DNA from 3 places in the Halomonas sp. N3-2A genome. Region 2 is predicted to be linked to each of the others. Evidence: predicted binding sites of a transcription regulator. Region 2 holds the regulator's gene; each other region holds the start of a gene.

Region 1 (6,866 bases), 1.1 Mb from region 2:
GGTGCCAATTGGGTTTGGCGGCATTCTTGCCAATATCCCTGAGGCGGGCTTGGCAATCTCAGCGCTCGATCAAGCGATTGAGGTGGCAAAACCTGCTGTGCTGCAGCAGATAGCTTCCGTACTGGGCGCTACCCTTGATCCATTAAGTGGTGTGGAAGCTTGGCGAGAGTCGCTTAAAGCGATTGCCCACGATACTGCAGCTCCCGATCAATTGCGTGCGGCAAAGGATATTGCGGTTGGCGTAGGTTATAGCGATGGGATGCTCTATAACTTCTATAAAGTAGCGATTGCCTCTGGTATTGCGCCATTGATTATCTTTATGGGCGTGGGGGCCATGACCGACTTCGGCCCGTTACTGGCTAACCCGCGGACGCTCTTTTTAGGCGCGGCTGCTCAGTTTGGCATTTTTGCCACACTGTTTGGTGCTGTGATGCTGACCTCACTGGGGGTGATGGACTTTTCGCTTAATCAAGCGGCCGCCATTGGTATTATCGGCGGTGCTGATGGTCCAACGTCTATTTATGTATCAAGCGTATTGGCTCCTGAGTTGCTGGGTGCTATCGCAGTGGCGGCGTACGCCTACATGGCGCTGGTGCCGCTGATTCAGCCGCCGATTATGCGGCTGCTGACCACGCAGAAAGAGCGTCAAATTAAGATGACGCAGCTGCGTCCGGTATCCAAACTGGAAAAGATCGTTTTCCCGCTGATGTTATTGATTGCCGTCGCGCTTTTCCTACCTGATGCAGCGCCGCTGTTAGGGATGTTCTGCTTTGGTAACTTGATGCGTGAGTGCGGTGTGGTTGAGCGCTTATCGGATACGGCGCAAAACGCTCTGATCAATATCGTGACGATTATCTTAGGGCTATCGGTGGGTTCCAAGCTGATGGCAGATAGCTTTCTGGCATTCGAAACGCTGGGTATCTTGGGCCTGGGTATTGTGGCGTTTGGTATTGGCACGGCCGCAGGCGTGTTGATGGCGAAGCTGATGAACCTAGTCAGCAAAATGCCCATTAATCCGCTGATTGGTGCCGCAGGTGTTTCGGCAGTGCCGATGGCTGCGCGAGTAGCTAATAAGGTTGGCTTGGAGTCGAACCCGCATAACTTCCTGCTGATGCATGCCATGGGCCCTAATGTGGCCGGTGTTATCGGTTCTGCCGTTGCGGCGGGTGTGATGATTAAATATTTGGGCTAAAACCCGCTAGCAGTACCATTGCGCAGTTATCGTTACGTAATGGTTAGCGACTAAAACGCGGCTTACCGAGCAATTGCTCGCGTAAGTCGCGTTTTTTTTGTCAGCGATATAATAATCTTATTGTGGCGGCACTTTTTGAATATCGAGGGCTGTCTTTAGGCGATTTTCAAGCGTAGTGAAATTTAAGGTCTCATCTCTTGGCCAGCCAATCGTAAGGCATACGCCGTTGCCATCGTACTCTGCCTGTTGGACGGGAATTTTCTGCTCGTCACACCAAGCGCGCGCGACGGCTTCATGGGCAAAGTTGACACGCAGCTGGTAGTTATCCCGTTCGACGACTTCGCGGGTAGGTAATGTTTCAATCCCGGCGTTAACCGACTGTGCGTAAGCCCGGGCAAGTCCACCCGTGCCCAACTTGGTGCCGCCAAAGTAACGAATCACCACACAGCCTATTTCACCCATCTGGCTACCGAGCAAGGCTTGATACATGGGTCTGCCGGCAGTGCCGCCGGGTTCGCCATCATCAGAGAACCCTATGTGCGTTTGTTCACCAGGAGGGCCCGCAATAAAGGCCGTGCAGTGATGACTTGCATTGGGATGAGCGGTTTTTGCCGCCTGCAACATTGCATGATGGTCAGCTGTGCTGGGTGCATGGCATATCCACGTGAGGAAGCGACTTTTTTCAACCTCAATTTCAGCGGTATGCCATGTGGCGGATGCTAGGTCTGGAACTCGGTAACGCAATCGATGCTCCCTAAAGCGGGTGGCGAATTAGTGGTGCCGAGTGTTGTTAGCGCCATGCTCGACGCCCATTACCATTCCCAGCACTTGAATATCACAATTATGCAGGAAGACGGCAGGCATGGCTGCATCTTCGGGCCATAAGTGAACGCCAAGTCGACTAATGGAAAGTTGCTTTAGGGCAACTTCTCGCTGGTTTATCGTCGCGATAGCGGTTTCTTGATGGCTACCTTGTTGATAGCGGCGAATAATGATGACATCGCCATCGAATAGATTGCATTCACGCATTCTGTTGCCGCGCACGCGAAGCGCATAAGTGTTGCGCCGCGTTACACGAGGTGCCGAATAAATAGGGCGACCTGTATTCGACGTCGTTTGAGATAGCGCATGTTGAGTTATGTTCAAGGGTGTTGGCATTGTCATCGTCATGCAGTTTTCTCCAATGCAGCGCCCGCTCCCTAGGCGTGTAATTGAGCAGATTGCTGTGTTTATAATCGGTAATGTTTTTTCATACAGTGTTTGTAGTATAGACCTGTTTTTGCATACAGTGCTAGTGCTCTGCATTGTCTATTGTTCTTAAGCGAAGATTGGTTGAAGTGTGATGCGACCCCTGACCGCAGAGAGCGACTGGCGAGAAAGGGGCTTTCCGTGTAGAGTTCGACGCAAAATCTACGTGCCTGGAGATATCCTTGAGCCTCTGCCTACAAGCCCGACAGCTAGCCTGTGAACGCGATGATCGTTGGCTGTTTGAGGGGCTAGATCTTGATATTCAACGTGGCGAAATAGTGCGTATCGAAGGCCCTAACGGGAGCGGAAAAACGACACTGTTGAAAATTCTTTCAGGCCAGTTGAGCGACTACCATGGCGACATTTATTGGAATGGCGACTCAATGCGCGAGGTGCGTGAACATTTTCTCGCCAATCTACTCTATTTAGGGCATGCCCCTGGCATAAAAGCGGGGCTTTCTCCGCTGGAAAACTTAGCGTGGTACCAAGCGCTTAGCGGCGAAAAAGGCGACGATTACCAGCGTGAAGAAGCGCTGGCACAGGTTGGGCTGAGTGGCTTTGAGGATGTACCCGCCGGGCAGCTTTCTGCTGGGCAGCAGCGGCGAATTGCCCTTGCGAGACTGACGCTTACTAAGCGGGCATTGTGGGTCCTGGATGAACCTTTTACAGCCATTGATCGCCACGGAGTGGCAGCACTAGAAGCGCAGCTTGTTGCGCATGCCAACGCGGGAGGCTGTGTCTTAGTGACGACACATCATGAGTTAACCGCATCATCCGTGCTTAGGCGCGTTCAACTGGGGTAGAAGGAGACAGCGTTGCCAAGCTCACACGCCACGACAGGCATCCCAGAAATGTCGATGCATGCGCCTTCCGGTGGGCTCATGGTCGCCATTAGTGCCACCTTTAAGCGAGATCTAACGCTGTTGCTACGTCGTCGTGGTGAAGTGCTTAACCCATTGGTGTTCTTTGCCTTGGTGATTACGCTCTTTCCGATCGGCATTTCACCTGATCCCCAGTTACTGGCAGAAATAGCGCCTGGGTTGCTGTGGGTGGCGGCATTGCTAGCGGCATTGCTTTCTCTGGATAGTCTGTTCCGGAGCGACTACGACGACGGTAGTTTGGAGCAGCTACTGTTAGCCCCTCAGCCGCTGGCGGCGCTTAGCCTTGCCAAAGTTGCTGTTCACTGGCTGCTGACAGGACTGCCTTTGGCACTTATGGCGCCGATTTTAGGTATCATGTTGGCACTTCCTGCCGGTAGTTACATGGTTTTAGCGCTATCGCTGGCATTGGGAACCGCAAGCCTCAGCTTGATTGGTGCGATTGGCGCCGCGCTGACCGTCGGATTAGCTCGCGGCGGTGTATTGCTGTCACTGCTGGTGCTGCCGCTCTATATTCCAGTGCTTATTTTTGGTGCTGGCGCCGTGCAGGCCGCTATTTTAGGCGATGGTATCGCGGCGCATCTGGCTATTTTGGGCGCACTTTTAGCGATTTCGTTAATGCTAGCACCTTGGGCTATTGCCGCCTCGCTACGCATCAGCATCAACGGTTAAAGGACGAAAACACCATGTGGGCCTTTATAAATAAACTGAGATCACCCAAGTGGTTCTACGCGATTAGCGCCAAGCTTCAGCCCTGGTTCTGGGCAGCGGCGGTGCTCCTGTTGCTGCTGGGAAGCGTTTGGGGGCTGGTATTTGCTCCCGCGGATTATCAGCAGGGCAATAGCTTTCGGATTATCTATGTCCACGTTCCTGCCGCTTTCCTAGCACAATCCATTTTTGTCTCAATGGCAATTTCAGGCTTGGTATATATGGTCTGGAAAATCAAAGTAGCCGATATGGCAGCCACCGTGATGGCACCATTAGGTGCTGCGATGACCTTTGTAGCACTTTTTTCAGGCGCAGTATGGGGGGTGCCTACCTGGGGAACCTGGTGGATGTGGGACGCACGCTTAACGTCCATGCTGATTTTGCTGTTTTTGTATTTAGGGGTCATTGCACTGCGCGGTGCTTTCAGTAGTCGCGATAGTGGATCTCGTGCAGCCTCAGTGCTGGCGATGGTGGGCGTGATTAATATTCCGATCATCAAATATTCGGTGGAGTGGTGGTACACCCTGCACCAGCCTGCCTCGTTTACGATTACCGGACGTTCGGCAATGCCTATGGAAATGTGGGCACCGCTGCTCATTATGGTACTCGGCTTCTACTGCTTTTTTATAGCGTTAACCCTGATGCGCACGCGCAGTGAAATACTGCGCCGTGAAACCAATAAGCGCTGGGTGCAAGAGCTAGTAGAGGAGGTGAGATAATGGCTTTTTCCTCACTTAATGAATTTTTTGCCATGGGTGGCCACGGGCTTTATGTGTGGGCTGCTTGGGGCATGACTGCGTTGTTGATGCTGGTGATAGTTTGGCATGCGCGCCTCGAGCGCAGCCAACTGCTGAAAGGCGTGAAGCGCCGTGTGCGCCGCCAAAACGCCCACTCCCAGGCCGCGCAAGCACCAGTTAACTCTGCTCAAAGGGACGTTCGTCATGACGCCTAAACGTAAACAGAAGCTGTTCGTTATTTTAGGGTTGGTTTCATTAACCGCGATAGCGGTGGGGCTGACACTTTATGCGCTGCGCTCCAACATCAATTTATTTTTTAGCCCGGTACAGATTGCTCAGGGCGACGCGCCCATGGAGCGCCAGATTCGCGCGGGCGGAATGGTTAAAGAGGGATCGGTGTCGCGTGATCCTGAAAGCCTTGATGTTGAGTTTACCGTGACGGATTACGTCGATGACTTGGAGGTCTACTACAGCGGGATTCTGCCGGATCTTTTCCGTGAAGGGCAGGGGGTGGTCGTGGTAGGAGAGCTTCAGACAGATGGGCGCTTATATGCCGATAAAGTCTTAGCCCGCCACGATGAAAATTATATGCCGCCCGAAGTGGCGCAAGCATTGGAAGAAGCAGGTTACTCCCCGGCAGATTATCAGGCAAAAGCGGCTGAGGTGGGTAAGCGTTTGGAGCAGGAAGGCACCCCCCAAGCAAGCGATTATTAATGTCTTATCGTGTCAAGCAGGCGGTTATGCCCACTGCTAATTCGGAGCGCGCATGTTCATCAAAATGATTCCTGAAATAGGCCACTTTGCTCTGGTCATTGCCCTGTTGATGGCCGTGATACAAGCTGTGATGCCGCTGGCAGGCGCGGCCACTCGGCGTCCGCTGTGGATGGCTTATGGCAAGCCCATGGCAACAGGGCAGTTCCTGTTTATTGCCATTGCCTATTTGTGTCTAACAGCTAGTTATATGCTGGATGACTTCAGCGTTGCGAACGTTGCCAATAATTCCAACTCGCTACTGCCCTGGTACTACAAGTTTAGTGCCGTGTGGGGAAATCATGAAGGCTCCGTCTTATTGTGGAGCTTAATGCTGGCTGGTTGGGGGTATGCCGCTTCGGTATTTTCCGGTGATTTGCCGCGCGATATGGTGGCGCGAGTGCAAGGCGTCATGGGAATGGTCTGCGTTGGCTTCCTGCTGTTTATCTTGATGACCTCCAATCCATTTGAGCGGCTACTGCCGAATATGCCTCAAGACGGGGCTGATCTGAATCCGCTGCTGCAGGACTTCGGGTTGGTTGTGCATCCCCCGATGCTGTATATGGGGTATGTCGGCTTCTCGGTGGTATTTGCATTTGCCATTGCCGCGTTGCTAGGTGGGCGTTTAGACGCTGCCTGGACACGTTGGGCACGTCCCTGGACTAATGTGGCCTGGGCATTTCTAACCGTAGGCATCGCGCTAGGTAGTTGGTGGGCTTATTACGAGCTGGGCTGGGGCGGCTGGTGGTTTTGGGATCCGGTTGAAAACGCCTCACTGCTGCCCTGGTTAACGGGAACGGCGCTGGTGCACTCGTTGGCGGTCACTGAAAAGCGCGGTTCGTTTAAAAGCTGGACAGTACTGCTGGCTATTTCAACCTTCTCGCTGTCATTAATGGGCACGTTCCTGGTGCGTTCTGGCGTGCTGACCTCAGTGCACGCGTTTGCTAATGACCCTTCCCGCGGCTTCTTTATCTTAATGCTGTTGGCGATTACCGTAACGCTGTCGCTGCTGGTATTTGCGCTGCGCGCGCCCCGTGTGAGCCATAAAGTCGGCTTTAATTGGTTATCCCGTGATTCGCTGTTGTTGGTCAATAATATTCTACTGGTCATTATGACGGTCACCGTACTGTTAGGCACGGTCTACCCGCTAATTCTGGACTCCCTTGGGTTAGGTAAGATCAGCGTAGGGCCTCCGTACTTTAATGCACTTTTTGTACCGCTAACGGTGGTGATGTGCATGTTTATGGGACTTGGCCCGATCGCCCGCTGGAAAAGCATGAGTGCCAGTGAACTGTGGCATAAGCTTTGGCTGTCAGGCGCCGCTGCACTGGTCCTGGGCGGTGCTATGCCGTT
Region 2 (6,866 bases):
TGGTAGACGATATTGCCAACAGCATCAATATCGCCAATGGCTTTAACTATCGCTAATGGCTTCTGAAGAGGGCGTTTCGGTTGCCATTATTTGTAAATGTACGTCTGGCATATGCTGAAGGTGATTAGCGAGCCAATGAATTAGCCTCGGTTGCAGTGCTTGACGCAAATCGGCCAATGTCTCTGCTGCTATTTCTAATAACTGATCATCTAGCCATTCGCTGAAACTATCTTCATCGAGTGGGCTGGTACCGCTGGCATCCAGCATCAAACGACCAATGCGGCACCAGCCAGTGTCGGTAGCCGTAACGGGAAGCGCTAAGAACAAACTGCCGCGCCGCGATGAGTGAGAGCCGGTATCGAGCCCTGGATGAGGCACGACGCTGTTCTGATTAACGATGCAGGGCGGCTGGGGATAGCGTGCTTCGCAGCGTAAGCCTAGATTGTCGAACATCAACATGTCGCCGTTTACCGGTGCGAGCGGGGCATTAATGCCGAGGCTGGTGGCAATTTCTTGATGGGCAGCCTGATGGCGCGCCTCCCCATGCACCGGCAGCAATGTTTTTGGCCGAACCCATTGATACAGTTTTCTCAGCTCATCTTCGGCAGGATGCCCAGTCGCGTGTAATTCTGGGTGGTTCATCTCATCGAAAATTGACACCCCAAGCTGCGCTAGGCGTTTTTTCAGTTGTTCAATAGGGCGCTCGTTGCCTGGTATGGCTTTGGCAGAAAAAATGATGCTATCGCCTGGCTCAAGATCCACAAACGGGTGCCTCCGCTGTGCTAAGCGTTGCAGTGCTGCACGTGGTTCACCTTGGCTGCCCGTCGCAATAATCACCACCTCTTCTGGCGGCAGGTAGCCTAAATCATGGGGTGGTACTAGCGGTGGAAAGTCGTCTAGATACCCTAGGCCCTTCGCGACACTCACCATGCGTTCCATTGAACGGCCCATCAAGCTGACGCGTCGGCCGCACTGTTGGGCGGCAATTCCAATCGCTAATACGCGGGCAAGGTTGCTGGCAAAGCAAGATACCACCACGCGTCCTGTGCACTGTTTTAAGGTGTGAGCGAGTGCTTTAGCAACATCTCCTTCACTGCCCGAATGGCCGGGCATCGGGGCGTTAGTGGAGTCGCCTACGACGAGATCGATAGGCGCGAGCGCACGAAATTGAGCAGCGTTAATGGGCGAACCAATTAATGGGGTAGGGTCTAGTTTCCAGTCCCCGGTGTGTAGCACGCGATAGTCGCCTGCCTGCATTAGGATTGAGCAGCTTTCTGGAATCGAATGGGTAACGTGAAGGTAACGCAGCGTGAAGGGGCCGAGCTCCATTGCATCACCTGGTTCCACAACGTTTATAGCGGCGCTACTAAGCTGATGTTCTGCAAACTTATGGCGCAGCAATCCCGCCGCTAACGGCGTTGCAAAAATAGGGCAATTCCACCTGGGCCAGAGCCACGCCACGGCGCCAATATGATCTTCATGGCCATGGGTAATGTAGAGTGCCTTTGGGGTAATGTTGAGTGCTGCTAATGTATCTGTATTGGGCACCTGCAGCGGGGAATTGGGTAGATCTTGGCGAATCATCATGCCGCAGTCGACGGCGATCCACTCATCATCGTATCCATACAACGTAAGGTTCATTCCAATTTCACCACACCCACCTAGCGGCAGTAGGCGCAGGGGAGGGCGACGGCGGGGACGAAGTTGAACGCGTGGTGGGTGCATCAGTAATGAAAAGCCTAAAAAGTAAGACCTTAACTATACGGGAAGGCAGGGGCGGGTAACAATCATCGTGGCATTTGGCTGCGGTGCTTCCTTGATAAGCATAAGGTACACTATTTCGCCTATATACCGCTTCCCTACCGCTGGTAGGTGCTTGTCGAACGTGCCGTTAAAATATGTCAAGAGTGTTTATTTATGTCTCATTATTACCGTTTGGTGGTTTCTTGCCCTGATCAAGTGGGCATTGTGGCGCGTGTCTCAAGCTTTATTGCTCAACAAGGTGGTTCTATCACTGAAGCAAGTCAGCACTCTGATCTTGAGACCGGCCGATTCTTCATGCGATACGAAATTTTGGCAGATTCGTTGGGTATGTCGGCGGAGGCGTTACGTAGTGCGTTTGAGCCGGTGGCTAAAGCCTTCAATATGCAGTGGTCGCTCGTCGATACTCAAAAGCGTAGGCGTGTGGTGTTGATGGTGTCGCGGGAGTCTCACTGCCTGGTTGATCTGCTTTATCGTTGGCAGGCTGGGGAGCTTGATTGCGATATTGTCGGGGTTATTTCAAATCATGAGGATATGCGATCACTCACTGAGTGGTATGGCATTCCTTACCATCATGTGCCCGTAGATCCTGATAACAAGCAGGCTGCTTTCGAGCAGGTGCAAGCGCAGATTGATAGCGCAAGGGCTGACTGCGTTGTGCTGGCACGTTACATGCAAATTTTGCCACCTTCGCTCTGCTCGCGTTACGCGGGACGGGTGATTAACATCCACCACAGTTTCTTACCCTCTTTTGCCGGTGCTAAGCCCTACCATCAAGCTTACCAGCGTGGCGTTAAGCTAATCGGAGCTACCTGTCACTATGTCACTGAAGAACTGGATGCTGGGCCGATTATTGAACAAGATATTCATCGGGTAAGTCATTGCCATACGCCAACGGATCTCGTGCGCTTTGGGCGCGATGTCGAAAAAGCGGTATTGGCGCGTGGTTTACGATGGCATTTAGAAGACCGGGTATTAATCCATGGCAATAAGACCGTGGTGTTCAGCTGATCATGTTGTTTAGATACGCAGCGTTTTTAGTCAATTCGAGTTTACAGCTGGCTTGTCGTTAGCTGACGGGTAGATAGGGGCATCCATGTCTTTCGCGCAAAGTGTTTTAGCTCCCTGGGCATTGTTGCTGACGTGGTTGGTATCGTTGAGCGTACTTGCGTGGATGATATGGCTGCGCCCTTGGCGAGTGCTGATAGGCGATGTGGCTCTTCAGCATCGGTGGTTAGCCGCGACGCTCGCTGTGGTGTTGATGTGGCAACTGCGTGCTCAGGCAGTCGATTGGTTAACCCTGCACTTAGTCTTCACCGTCTTAATGACGTTGGTATTCAAAATGCCTCTCGCATTAATCAGCAATGTGCTGATTAATGTTGCGATGTCAGCCATTGGCCGTAACGAATGGGCGTTACTAGGCGCTAATGTGTTGGTAACCGGCATTGTACCTGCGGTCATTACCGGTCTGGTATGGCGATGGGTAGACCGGCGCCTGCCGGATAACTTGATGATCTTTTTATTCGTATGCGGCTTTTTTGGCGCAGCGCTGGCAACACTGGCAGGAGGGTTGTCGGTGGTCTTGCTAATCATGGTGGCGGGTACTGACTCTGAAGCTGTGTACTTAGCCCAAGAGTATGCGCGCTTCTTACCCCTGTTAATGCCCTCCGAGGCTTTTATCACAGGGATGTTACTCAGTATTTTATTGGTGTATCACCCGAGTTGGGTAGCTACGTTTAATGATCGTCGCTATATAGACTCTCAGTAACATTGCGATAGCCGGTGAGTATCTCTATCGAGTGCCTCACCGGCATTTACACTTACTCGCTTATCCCAGTGCTTGGCCGTTACCGCCACGTATGACACCAACTCCCACCCCTTCGATATCCAACTGCTGCGTACGCAGGTCAATTTCTATGGGCGCAAAGTCGCTGTTTTCAGCAATCAGCGTCACCGTATGGCCCTGTCGTTTAAAGCGTTTTACAGTGACTTCATCTTCTAACCTTGCCACCACGATTTGGCCATCACGAACCCGGTCGGTGCGATGCACGGCAAGAAGGTCGCCTTCCAGTATGCCAACATCCTTCATTGACAAGCCTCGCACCCGAAGAAGGTAATCCGCTTTGGGGGTAAAGTATTCAGCGGGGAGTGGGCAATAACGATCAATGTGTTCCGCTGCTAGAATCGGGCTTCCTGCGGCCACTTCGCCAATGACTGGTAAGCCATTCGGTAGTGGTTCTACGTTGGCGGCAGGCGCTGTTGCCGAGACATCACCGATATCCTGTGGTTCCTGATTAGGCAGTCGAATCCCCCGCGAGGTGTTACGGATAATGCGGATGGCACCTTTGCGCTCAAGCGCTCGTAAATGCTCTTCAGCAGCGTTAGGAGAACGAAAGCCTAGCGCTTTGGCAATTTCTGCGCGGGTCGGCGGATAGCCAAATTCAGACATCGTTTTAACAATAAAATCAAAAACATGCTGTTGACGAGCAGTAAGAGGACGCGACATAACAAACTCCAAAAAATTGAACAAGACAGTGGCTACATGTCGGCTTAAACAGTATGTGGTTAAGTATACAGTATGTTGCTCTGTCCAGTACATGCTAGAGCGTTTCGCTATGGCATGGCAGTCATTATGCGAATGGTGTCAGGAATGCAGATAGGAACGACGAGTGTGAGGGGCTCTGTCGACGGAGCGTCTGATGGCAGGTGTTTGAATAGGGGCCTAGGGTGCATTTGAGCGTTGGGTAAAAAGCTAAAGATAAGTGATTGAGCCAAATAGCGTTATGGCATAGTATTTAACGATGTTTTAAACACTCGTTTTCTGGAGGGCGCTATGGCGCAATCTGATACGGTAACACGTATCCTCGATACCGCTGAGGTGCTGTTTGCCGAGCGTGGTTTTGCCGAAACATCGCTACGCAATATCACCAGTAAAGCGCGGGTTAATTTGGCTGCCGTCAATTACCACTTTGGTTCTAAAAAGGCGCTTATCCAGGCGGTATTTGCGCGCTATTTAGATCCCTTCTCACAACGTTTTCACACGGCGCTTGATGAGCTGGAAGCGCAGTACAACGGTGATGTGATTCCGCTTGAAGTGCTGTTGGAAACAATGGCAAGCACGGTGCTGGCAGTGCCAGCTGAGCGCAATAGCCTGAAGGTGTTTATGCGTCTGCTAGGGTTGGCGTATAGCCAGGCACAAGGGCATTTACGCCGTTATATCCAACAGCAGTACGGAGACGTGTTTACCCGCTTTACTGAGTTGGTGCGCCAGGCAACGCCAGATTTACCTGATGCTGAGCGTTTTTGGCGACTGCATTTCATGCTGGGCACCGTGATTTTTACGCTGTCGGGTTTAGATGCGCTGCGTGACATTGCCGCGAAAGACTATAATGAGCAAGTAACCGTCAGGGATTTGGTAAGACGTTTACGCCCTGTCGTGGTTGCTGCCATGAATGCTCCGCTACCGCCTGCTGCTGATGAAGGACATTATGCGAACGCCCACGCTAGCTGAACTACCCCCGCAGAATGGTGGTTGGATAGACATCAATATCAAACACCAGCAGCTATGCTGGTGGCAAGGGCGCACGCTGCAGTACACGTGCGCTGTGTCCACCGGTGAAAAAGGCGTAGGGCAGCAGGAAGGCAGTGGTCAAACCCCCCTGGGATGGCATTATATCCGCGCATCGATAGGGGGCGGTTTAGCTGATAATGCTGTTTTTCGGGGGCGGCGGTGGACTGGGGAAGTGTTTACGTCGGCGCTTGCGGCGGAATTCCCTCATCGTGATTGGATCTTAACGCGCATTATGTGGCTCTGTGGTTTAGAGAGAGGAGTGAATCGAGGCGGGGATGTCGACACTCAGCGTCGTTTTATCTATCTTCATGGCACGCCACCTGATCAACCGATGGGCGTGGCCGCTTCACATGGGTGTATTCGGCTGCGCAATGATGATCTGCTTTATCTTTTTGAACATGCGCCGCCGGGCACACCCGTTTGGCTTCATAATGGCTAAGCGTAGGCAGCTTATTATTGATTTTTTGACACGAGAGATTGATCAACTAAAATTGACGGCCCTTTTGTTGGATCCATCACAATGACTCAATCTTTAGGCCCGGTCATGCTTGACCTTGAAGGGCCGCGATTAACCAAAGCTGAAAAACATCTTTTGATGGACCCTGCTGTGGGCGGTGTCATTTTATTCGCTAGAAATGTCGAGAATGCTTACCAGGTTAGAAAGCTTTGCAGTGATATTCGTCGTGTTCGCGGCGAGCTGTTACTTGGTATTGATCAAGAAGGCGGTCGCGTTCAGCGAATTAAAGAAGGCGTTACTCGCATGCCAGCCATGGCACGCATTGGTGATCAATTCGCTGAGGATTCGGCATCCGGTCTTGCACTAGCAAAAGACGCGGGTTGGTTGCTGGGCATGGAAATGGCTGCTTGCGGTCTGGATATCAGCTTTGCGCCTGTTTTAGATGTCGAAAGTGGCATCTCTAGTGTTATCGGTGATCGCAGCTTCAGCACCGACCCTGCACACGTCGCTGCGCTGGGTCAGTGTTTTATCAACGGTTTGCATGAAGCGGGTATGGCGGCGGTAGGTAAGCATTTTCCTGGCCATGGTGGCGTTGCCGCTGACTCCCATGTGGCGTTACCTGTGGATGACCGTCCGCTGGCGCTTATTAAACAGCGCGATCTTGTTCCGTTTAGCCAGCTTGCTACTCAGCTTGATGGTGTTATGCCTGCCCATGTTATTTATAGTGCGTTTGACTCACGTCCTGCTGGCTTCTCACCTAGTTGGTTGGGAATGTTAAGAGAGTCCCTGGGGTTTAAAGGTTGTATCTTTTCAGATGATTTAAGTATGGCGGGTGCTCATGAAGCGGGTGACCCGAAGGAGCGCGCCAGGGCTGCCCTTGCCGCAGGATGCGATATGCTATTGGTCTGTAATGACCGCTCTGCAGCGTTAGACGTTGTTGAAGCATGCCAAGGATTACACAGTAAACGACCAATCAAGCTACGCTATGGACGAGCCCGTCCAGACGTGGATGCGCTAACGGCACTTGGCCGCTGGCGTCGTACCCATGCCAAATTAGAAGCGTTGGCGAATTAACCC
Region 3 (6,866 bases), 2.3 Mb from region 2:
TTGCCGCGCAAACAGCGTCTAGTGGCCTTACAGGTGCAGCAAGGCACAACCGCACGCCAAGCGGTAATGATGGCAGATCTACCCAGCCTGTTTCCCGAGATCCCCAGCGATACCTTTGAACAGGCACCGCTGGGAATTTTTGGCAAAGCGCTGCGCCAGCCTGAACAAGAAGCGCTGCGTCCAGGCGACCGCGTTGAGGTGTATCGTCCATTAGAGATAGACCCCAAAGCTGCCCGCCTGGAGCGGGCAAAGCGTCAAGCCAGAGGCGGGTAACTTATTCGGGAGGCATCACTGGCTATGGCGCTGTGGCATTTTCTGACGTAGGTACTCGCTGACTAGGTGCGTTGATGCCGGTGATTGGATCTGCTGTTTCTGTTGCAGGGCCTGCGCCGGTGTCCGTGCTGATCGGCAGATCGCTAGAGAAATCACCTTGCTGTTCAACGTTCACCAAACGTCCCATGTTATCGAACGTGAGAGTTACACGCCGCTGCTCAACATCCGCGTACGCTTTATCAATACGATAAACGTAATCCCATTCTCGCGTGTCAAACGGGGCTTCCAGCAACGGGCGACCCATCACATAAGTGACTTGTTCTCGGGTCATTCCTGGCTGTAATTGGCTGACCATTTCTTCGGTCACCAAGTTGCCCTGAGGGATGTCGCGCTTGTAAACGCCAACGTAGCTGCAGCCGCTAACAACGGTTAGGGCAACGGAAAGAGTAATGATGCGAGTCAATTTTTGCATTTGAGCCTATTCTTCACTATCGTGGTTTCGGTCGATCATACCCGACCTAACCTGTTACTGCGAAGAGCAACCATGGCCGATCAGAACCATGAACTGCGCAAAGCCGGGCTGAAAGTAACCCTGCCGCGCGTCAAGATCCTGCAGATTCTCGAAAATGCTTCGGGTCAACACCACCTTAGCGCAGAAGAAGTGTACAAAACACTGATTGATGCGGGCGAGGATGTTGGCTTGGCTACCGTGTACCGCGTGCTGACTCAGTTTGAATCAGCAGGCTTGGTGATCCGTCATAATTTTGATGGTGGCCACGCGGTGTTCGAGATGACTCAAGAAGACCACCACGACCATATGGTGTGTTTAGAAAGTGGTGAAATCATTGAGTTTGTCGATGAAATCATCGAGCGACGTCAGCAAGAGATCGCCGAAGAGCACGGCTATGAACTTGTGGACCATGCCCTGGTGCTTTACGTACGCCCCCGTGGGTCGGACGTAACCCGACAGGACAGCGGCCCCACAAATAAAAAATAGTCGCGCTAAATAAAACGCCCCTAGGGTGCGAGTGATGACTCATTCGCGCCCTAGGGGCGTTTTTTATAGTGTGTGGCGTTTGCTAGCGCGTTGTCGATTGAAAAAAGCGCTTAGTGCGGTGGCCGTTGGCTCGCGTGCAGCATTTCGCGGGCGTGGGCGAGTGTTTGGTCAGATAGCGTTACACCGCCCAACATGCGGGCGAGTTCGCTGATACGCCCCTGTTCGTCCAGCAGGGCCATATGGGTCAGCGTGCTATCTCGTTTGGCGCGTTTTTCAATATGCAGGTGCTGATGCGCCTGAGCGGCGACCTGAGGCAGGTGGGTGACAGTCATTACTTGACCGTTTTCGCCGAGCTTGCGCAGCAGTTGACCGACAATTTCGGCCGTCGCTCCCGAGATACCCACGTCCACTTCATCGAAGACCAAGCTGGGAATGGTGGAGTGGGAAGCGGCCACCACTTGAATGGCAAGGCTGATGCGCGATAATTCACCGCCCGAAGCCACTTTGGTTAGCGGCCTGGCGGGCTGGCCTGGGTTCGCGCTAATCAGGAATTGGACGTGGTCCAGGCCTTCCGGCGTAGGCGTTTCACGCGGGGTAACGTCCACGTCAAAGCGTGCTTTACCCATCGCCAAGAACCCTAGCTGCTGCTGCACTTCTTTGCCCAAGCGAACGGCGGCTTTTTGTCGCGCCTCGCTTAGTTGTTTGGCATCACTGCGATAGCGCTCGCGGTATTCAGACACTTGGTTGCTTAACGACTCCAGGTCGTCGTCGCTGGCTTCTAGCAGTTCGACTTCCTGGCTGAGCCGGGCATGCAGTGCGCAAATCTCTTCCGGGGCAACGTGGTGTTTACGGGCAATACGGTGGACATCGCCAAGCCGTTCTTCTACCCAGGCTAGGCGCTCTGGGTCTAGTTCAGTCGTACTGGCAAGACGATTTAGCTCGCTGGAAGCTTCCTCTACTTGAATGCGCGCATCGCTAAGCATAGCCAAGGTATTGGCCAGTGTGCCTTTGTCACTGCCGGGTAACGCGCTTAAATGGGCATAGGCTTGATTTAACAGCGACAGAGCGCCACCTTCATCGCTCGCGCAGCAGTCGGCGGCAAACTGGGTTTCACGCAGCGTCTCTTCCGCATGGGCGAGGGTATGCTGCTCCTCTTCTAGCGTTTGCAGCTCACCCTCTGCCAATCCCAGTTGATCTAATTCTTCTACTTGGTAGCGCAGCAGTTGCCGCTTTGCCTCAACTTCACTGCCTTCTTCGCTGAGTTTTTTTAATCGCCGCCGGGCGCTGCGCCACTCGCGGAAGGTTTCAGCCAACTGCTGGCTACGCTCACGTAGCCCGGCATAATCATCTAGCAGGGCGAGGTGGGTTTCTTCACGCATGAGTGCCTGATGAGCATGCTGTCCATGGATTTGAATCAGCTGCTCGCCCAGCGATTTTAGGTCAGCGATGGTGGCAGGGTGGCCATTGATCCACGCTTTGGAGCGACCGCTGGCGGTAACCACACGGCGCAGCAAGCACTCTTCAGCAGGCAGCTCGCGAGCAGTCAACCACTCTGTGGCAGCGGGTAGATGTTGAATATCAAAACGAGCGGAAAGGTCGGTGCGCTCACGTCCATGGCGCACGCTGCCAGCGTCGGCACGCTCACCCAAACATAGGCCAAGGGCCCCGAGTAAAATCGATTTGCCTGCCCCAGTTTCCCCGGTAATCGCCGTCATACCACGGGTTAGGTCGAGTTCAAGGCGGTCAACAATAGCGTAATCTTGGATTGCTAGCTGCGTGAGCATAAGGCCTCCTGAGGCGGTGCGGCACAGAAGCTGGATACTTATCCAATAATTGTTGTTTTATACAGTAGTCTATAACTCACTTCAATGCCCCTCTTGAGATGGCTTTTATGGCCCCCATATAGCGTCCATACGTGGTTAATACTCGTTACTTAACCGAGGTGGCCGTTAATGCCACCGCTGGATACTTTTCAGGAGCTAGGCATGGCAAAAGAACCGCAAACCCCATTAGAAGATGAGCTGGCCCGCCAAGAGCAAGAGGCGGAAGTCACCGAGCAAGCGGCTGAAGAGCGCCTGGTCGAGGGTGAGCTGGAAGGGTTAATCGAGGACGACGCTGCGTTAGAGGACGGCGTGGGAAACCCGGAAGCCGATATGCTAGCCGCTCAGGTGGAAGAGCTTGAGCAGAGCTTGGCGGAAGCTAAAGACCAAGCGCTACGTGCCGCTGCTGAAGCTCAAAACGTGCGTCGCCGAGCTGAGCAAGAGGCTGAAAAAGCGCGTAAGTTTGCTTTAGAAAAATTTGTTAAAGAGCTGTTGCCCGTTGTTGATAGTCTGGAAAAAGCCCTAGAGAGCATGGAAGACGGAGCCTCTGACGTACATCGTGAGGGCGTTTCCATGACCCTCAAAATGCAGTTAGGCGTATTGAATAAATTTGGCGTGGAAAGCGTTGAACCCCAGGGTGAACCCTTCGACCCCCAAGTTCACGAAGCGATGGCGATGGTGCCGAATCCCGAGCTTGAACCCAATACCGTCATGGATGTGATGCAGAAGGGTTATTTGCTTAACGGCCGCCTAGTTCGCCCCGCGATGGTGGTGGTTAGCCAAAAAGCCAATTAAGCATTGGCTGACGCAAAGCAAAAAAAGCCCCTTGAAATGCTGCAAGCGGCCCCCAAATAAAGGGCAACCCGCGGGAAAACCCGCAAACGCTTTAAATTTCAAAAAGCAGATTTTTTGACATCAGCTTTCAAACATCAGTTTTGTAACAACCGAATTCGAGGTTTTTGCTATGGGACGCATTATTGGTATCGATCTGGGCACCACCAACTCTTGTGTGGCAGTGCTCGATGGTGACAGCGCTAAAGTCATTGAAAATGCCGAAGGCGGCCGCACTACGCCTTCCATTATTGCTTACACCGACGATGGTGAGACGCTGGTAGGCCAGGCGGCAAAACGTCAGGCCGTCACCAACCCTGAGAACACCCTTTACGCGATCAAGCGCCTGATTGGCCGTCGCTTCAAAGATGATGTCGTACAAAAAGACATCAAAATGGTGCCTTATAAAATCGCCGAAGCCGACAACGGTGATGCCTGGGTTGAAGTAAAAGGCAAAAAAATGGCGCCGCCGCAGGTAAGTGCGGAAGTGCTGAAGAAAATGAAGAAAACTGCCGAAGACTACCTCGGTGAAGCGGTAACTGAAGCGGTCATCACTGTACCGGCGTACTTTAACGACAGCCAGCGCCAGGCCACGAAAGATGCGGGTCGCATCGCCGGTCTTGATGTTAAGCGCATCATTAACGAGCCGACCGCTGCTGCATTGGCCTACGGTATGGACAAATCCCGTGGTGATAAAACCATCGCGGTATATGACCTGGGTGGCGGTACTTTCGATATCTCTATTATCGAAGTGGCCGACGTTGACGGCGAAACTCAGTTTGAAGTGTTGGCCACCAACGGCGACACCTTCCTGGGCGGCGAAGACTTCGACTTGGCGCTGATCAACTACTTAGTTGACCAGTTCAAAGCGGACAGCGGTATGGATCTGTCTGGCGACAACCTCGCGATGCAGCGCCTGAAAGAAGCGGCTGAGAAGGCTAAAATTGAGCTTTCCAGTGCCCAGCAGACAGACGTTAACTTGCCGTACATCACCGCTGACAACACTGGCCCGAAACACCTTAACGTGAAGGTGACGCGTGCCAAGCTGGAGTCGTTGGTTGAAGATCTGGTACAGCGCTCGCTCGACCCGTGCAAAATGGCGCTGAAAGATGCTGGTTTGTCTGCATCTGAAATCGACGAAGTGATTCTGGTCGGTGGCCAGACGCGTATGCCGATGGTGCAGAAGAAAGCCGCTGATTTCTTCGGTAAAGAAGCGCGTAAAGACGTCAACCCAGATGAAGCGGTTGCTGTTGGTGCGGCGATTCAGGGCGGTGTTCTTGGCGGCGACGTGAAAGACGTTCTGCTGCTCGACGTTACCCCGCTGACCCTGGGTATTGAAACCCTGGGTGGCGTAATGACGCCGCTGATCGACAAAAACACCACCATCCCCACGAAGAAGACGCAAACCTTCTCCACGGCGGATGACAACCAAACGGCAGTGACGATTCACGTCGTTCAGGGTGAGCGTAAGCAGGTCTCGCAGAATAAGTCGCTGGGTCGTTTTGATCTTGCCGACATTCCGCCAGCACCGCGTGGTGTGCCGCAGATTGAAGTGGCCTTCGATCTGGATGCCAACGGCATTCTAAACGTATCGGCCAAAGATAAGGCGACCAATAAAGAGCAGTCTATCGTCATTAAAGCGTCCAGCGGTCTCACGGATGAAGAGATCGAGCAAATGGTACGCGATGCGGAAGCTCACGCGGACGAAGACAAAAAGTTCGAAGCGCTGGTGCAGCTGCGTAACCAAGCAGATGGCATGATTCACGCCACTCGCAAAACCGTGCAGGAAGCCGGCGATAAAGCGACCGATGACGAGAAACAAGCCATCGAGACCGCGATCAGCGAGCTGGAAGAAGCAGTGAAGACTGACGATCAGGACAACATCCAGCAGAAGCTGGACGCGCTGACCGAAGTGTCTGGCCAATTGGCGCAGAAAATGTACGCCGAGCAAGCGGAAGCTGCTCAGCAGGCGGACGGTGAAAGTGCTGAAAATGCCAGCACCAAGCCAGAGGATGACGTGGTTGACGCTGAGTACGAAGAAGTCAACGACGACAAAAAGAAACAGTAAATCACCTCTATCTGTTAAGGAATGCGGTGGCGCGGGAGACAACTCCCGCGTTGCTGTTTCCGAAGCAGACGCCTAATTAAGTGCGTAGCTAACCAGGAGGCGTAGGACCCATGTCCAAACGCGATTATTACGAAGTCCTGGGTGTCGAAAAAGGGGCTGATCAGAAAGAGATCAAAAAGGCCTACCGCCGCTTGGCGCAAAAATTCCACCCTGATCGAAACCCGGACGATAACACTGCAGCGGAAAAATTCCGTGAGGTGTCAGAAGCGTACGAAGTCTTAAGCGATGGCGAAAAGCGCGCGGCGTATGATCAATTTGGTCACGCCGGTGTTGATGGCCAGGGCGGCGGCTTTGGCGGTGGTGGGTTCGGTGGTGGTGGCGCTGGCGACTTCAGCGACATCTTCGGCGATGTGTTTGGCGATATCTTTGGTGGCGGTGGTGGCCGTCGTCGTGGCCCTAACGCCCCCGCGCGTGGCAGTGATCTGCGCTACAACTTAGAGCTGGATCTGGAAAACGCAGTTTCCGGCACAACCGTTGATATCCGCGTGCCACGTCATATCGAATGTGACCGCTGCGATGGTGAAGGTGCTGAACCTGGTTCTAGCAAAGAAACTTGCCCCACGTGCCATGGCCACGGCCAAGTGCGTATGCAGCAAGGTTTCTTCGCGGTTCAGCAAACCTGCCCGACCTGTCACGGCAGTGGCCAGCACATCAAAGTGCCGTGCCACAAATGTAACGGTGAAGGCCGCGTGCGGGAAACGCGCACGCTATCGGTGAAGATTCCGCCTGGTGTTGATACGGGTGATCGCATTCGTCTGAATGGCGAAGGTGAAAGTGGTATTAACGGTGGCCCGCCCGGTGACCTGTATGTTCAGGT

What was found. The regulator LexA, encoded in region 2, represses DNA repair genes until DNA is damaged. The targets are predictions, from matches to a motif close to TACTGTNTANNTANACAGTA.
Region 1: CEK60_RS10975 (LexA family protein) is a predicted target of LexA. The motif match lies at 2,464-2,483, and genes of this name have one in related genera.
Region 3: recN (DNA repair protein RecN) is a predicted target of LexA. The motif match lies at 3,102-3,121, and genes of this name have one in related genera.

The regions. Positions count from the first base shown of each region.
Region 1 is NZ_CP022286.1:2,338,383-2,345,248, reverse strand. It holds gene CEK60_RS10985 (sodium ion-translocating decarboxylase subunit beta) at 1-1,192, shown strand, start outside; gene CEK60_RS10980 (IMPACT family protein) at 1,310-1,936, opposite strand; gene CEK60_RS10975 (LexA family protein) at 1,964-2,362, opposite strand; gene ccmA (cytochrome c biogenesis heme-transporting ATPase CcmA) at 2,623-3,243, shown strand; gene ccmB (heme exporter protein CcmB) at 3,292-3,990, shown strand; gene CEK60_RS10960 (heme ABC transporter permease) at 4,005-4,745, shown strand; gene ccmD (heme exporter protein CcmD) at 4,745-4,978, shown strand; gene ccmE (cytochrome c maturation protein CcmE) at 4,968-5,477, shown strand; gene CEK60_RS10945 (heme lyase CcmF/NrfE family subunit) at 5,530-6,866, shown strand, end outside.
Region 2 is NZ_CP022286.1:1,202,252-1,209,117, forward strand. It holds gene moaE (molybdopterin synthase catalytic subunit MoaE) at 1-6, shown strand, start outside; gene CEK60_RS05645 (ribonuclease J) at 43-1,641, opposite strand; gene purU (formyltetrahydrofolate deformylase) at 1,918-2,772, shown strand; gene CEK60_RS05655 (energy-coupling factor ABC transporter permease) at 2,858-3,529, shown strand; gene lexA (transcriptional repressor LexA) at 3,590-4,267, opposite strand; gene CEK60_RS05665 (TetR/AcrR family transcriptional regulator) at 4,595-5,272, shown strand; gene CEK60_RS05670 (L,D-transpeptidase) at 5,250-5,771, shown strand; gene nagZ (beta-N-acetylhexosaminidase) at 5,853-6,863, shown strand.
Region 3 is NZ_CP022286.1:3,526,909-3,533,774, reverse strand. It holds gene CEK60_RS16440 (RnfH family protein) at 1-273, shown strand, start outside; gene CEK60_RS16435 (outer membrane protein assembly factor BamE) at 296-745, opposite strand; gene fur (ferric iron uptake transcriptional regulator) at 818-1,270, shown strand; gene recN (DNA repair protein RecN) at 1,381-3,054, opposite strand; gene grpE (nucleotide exchange factor GrpE) at 3,256-3,885, shown strand; gene dnaK (molecular chaperone DnaK) at 4,055-5,989, shown strand; gene dnaJ (molecular chaperone DnaJ) at 6,100-6,866, shown strand, end outside.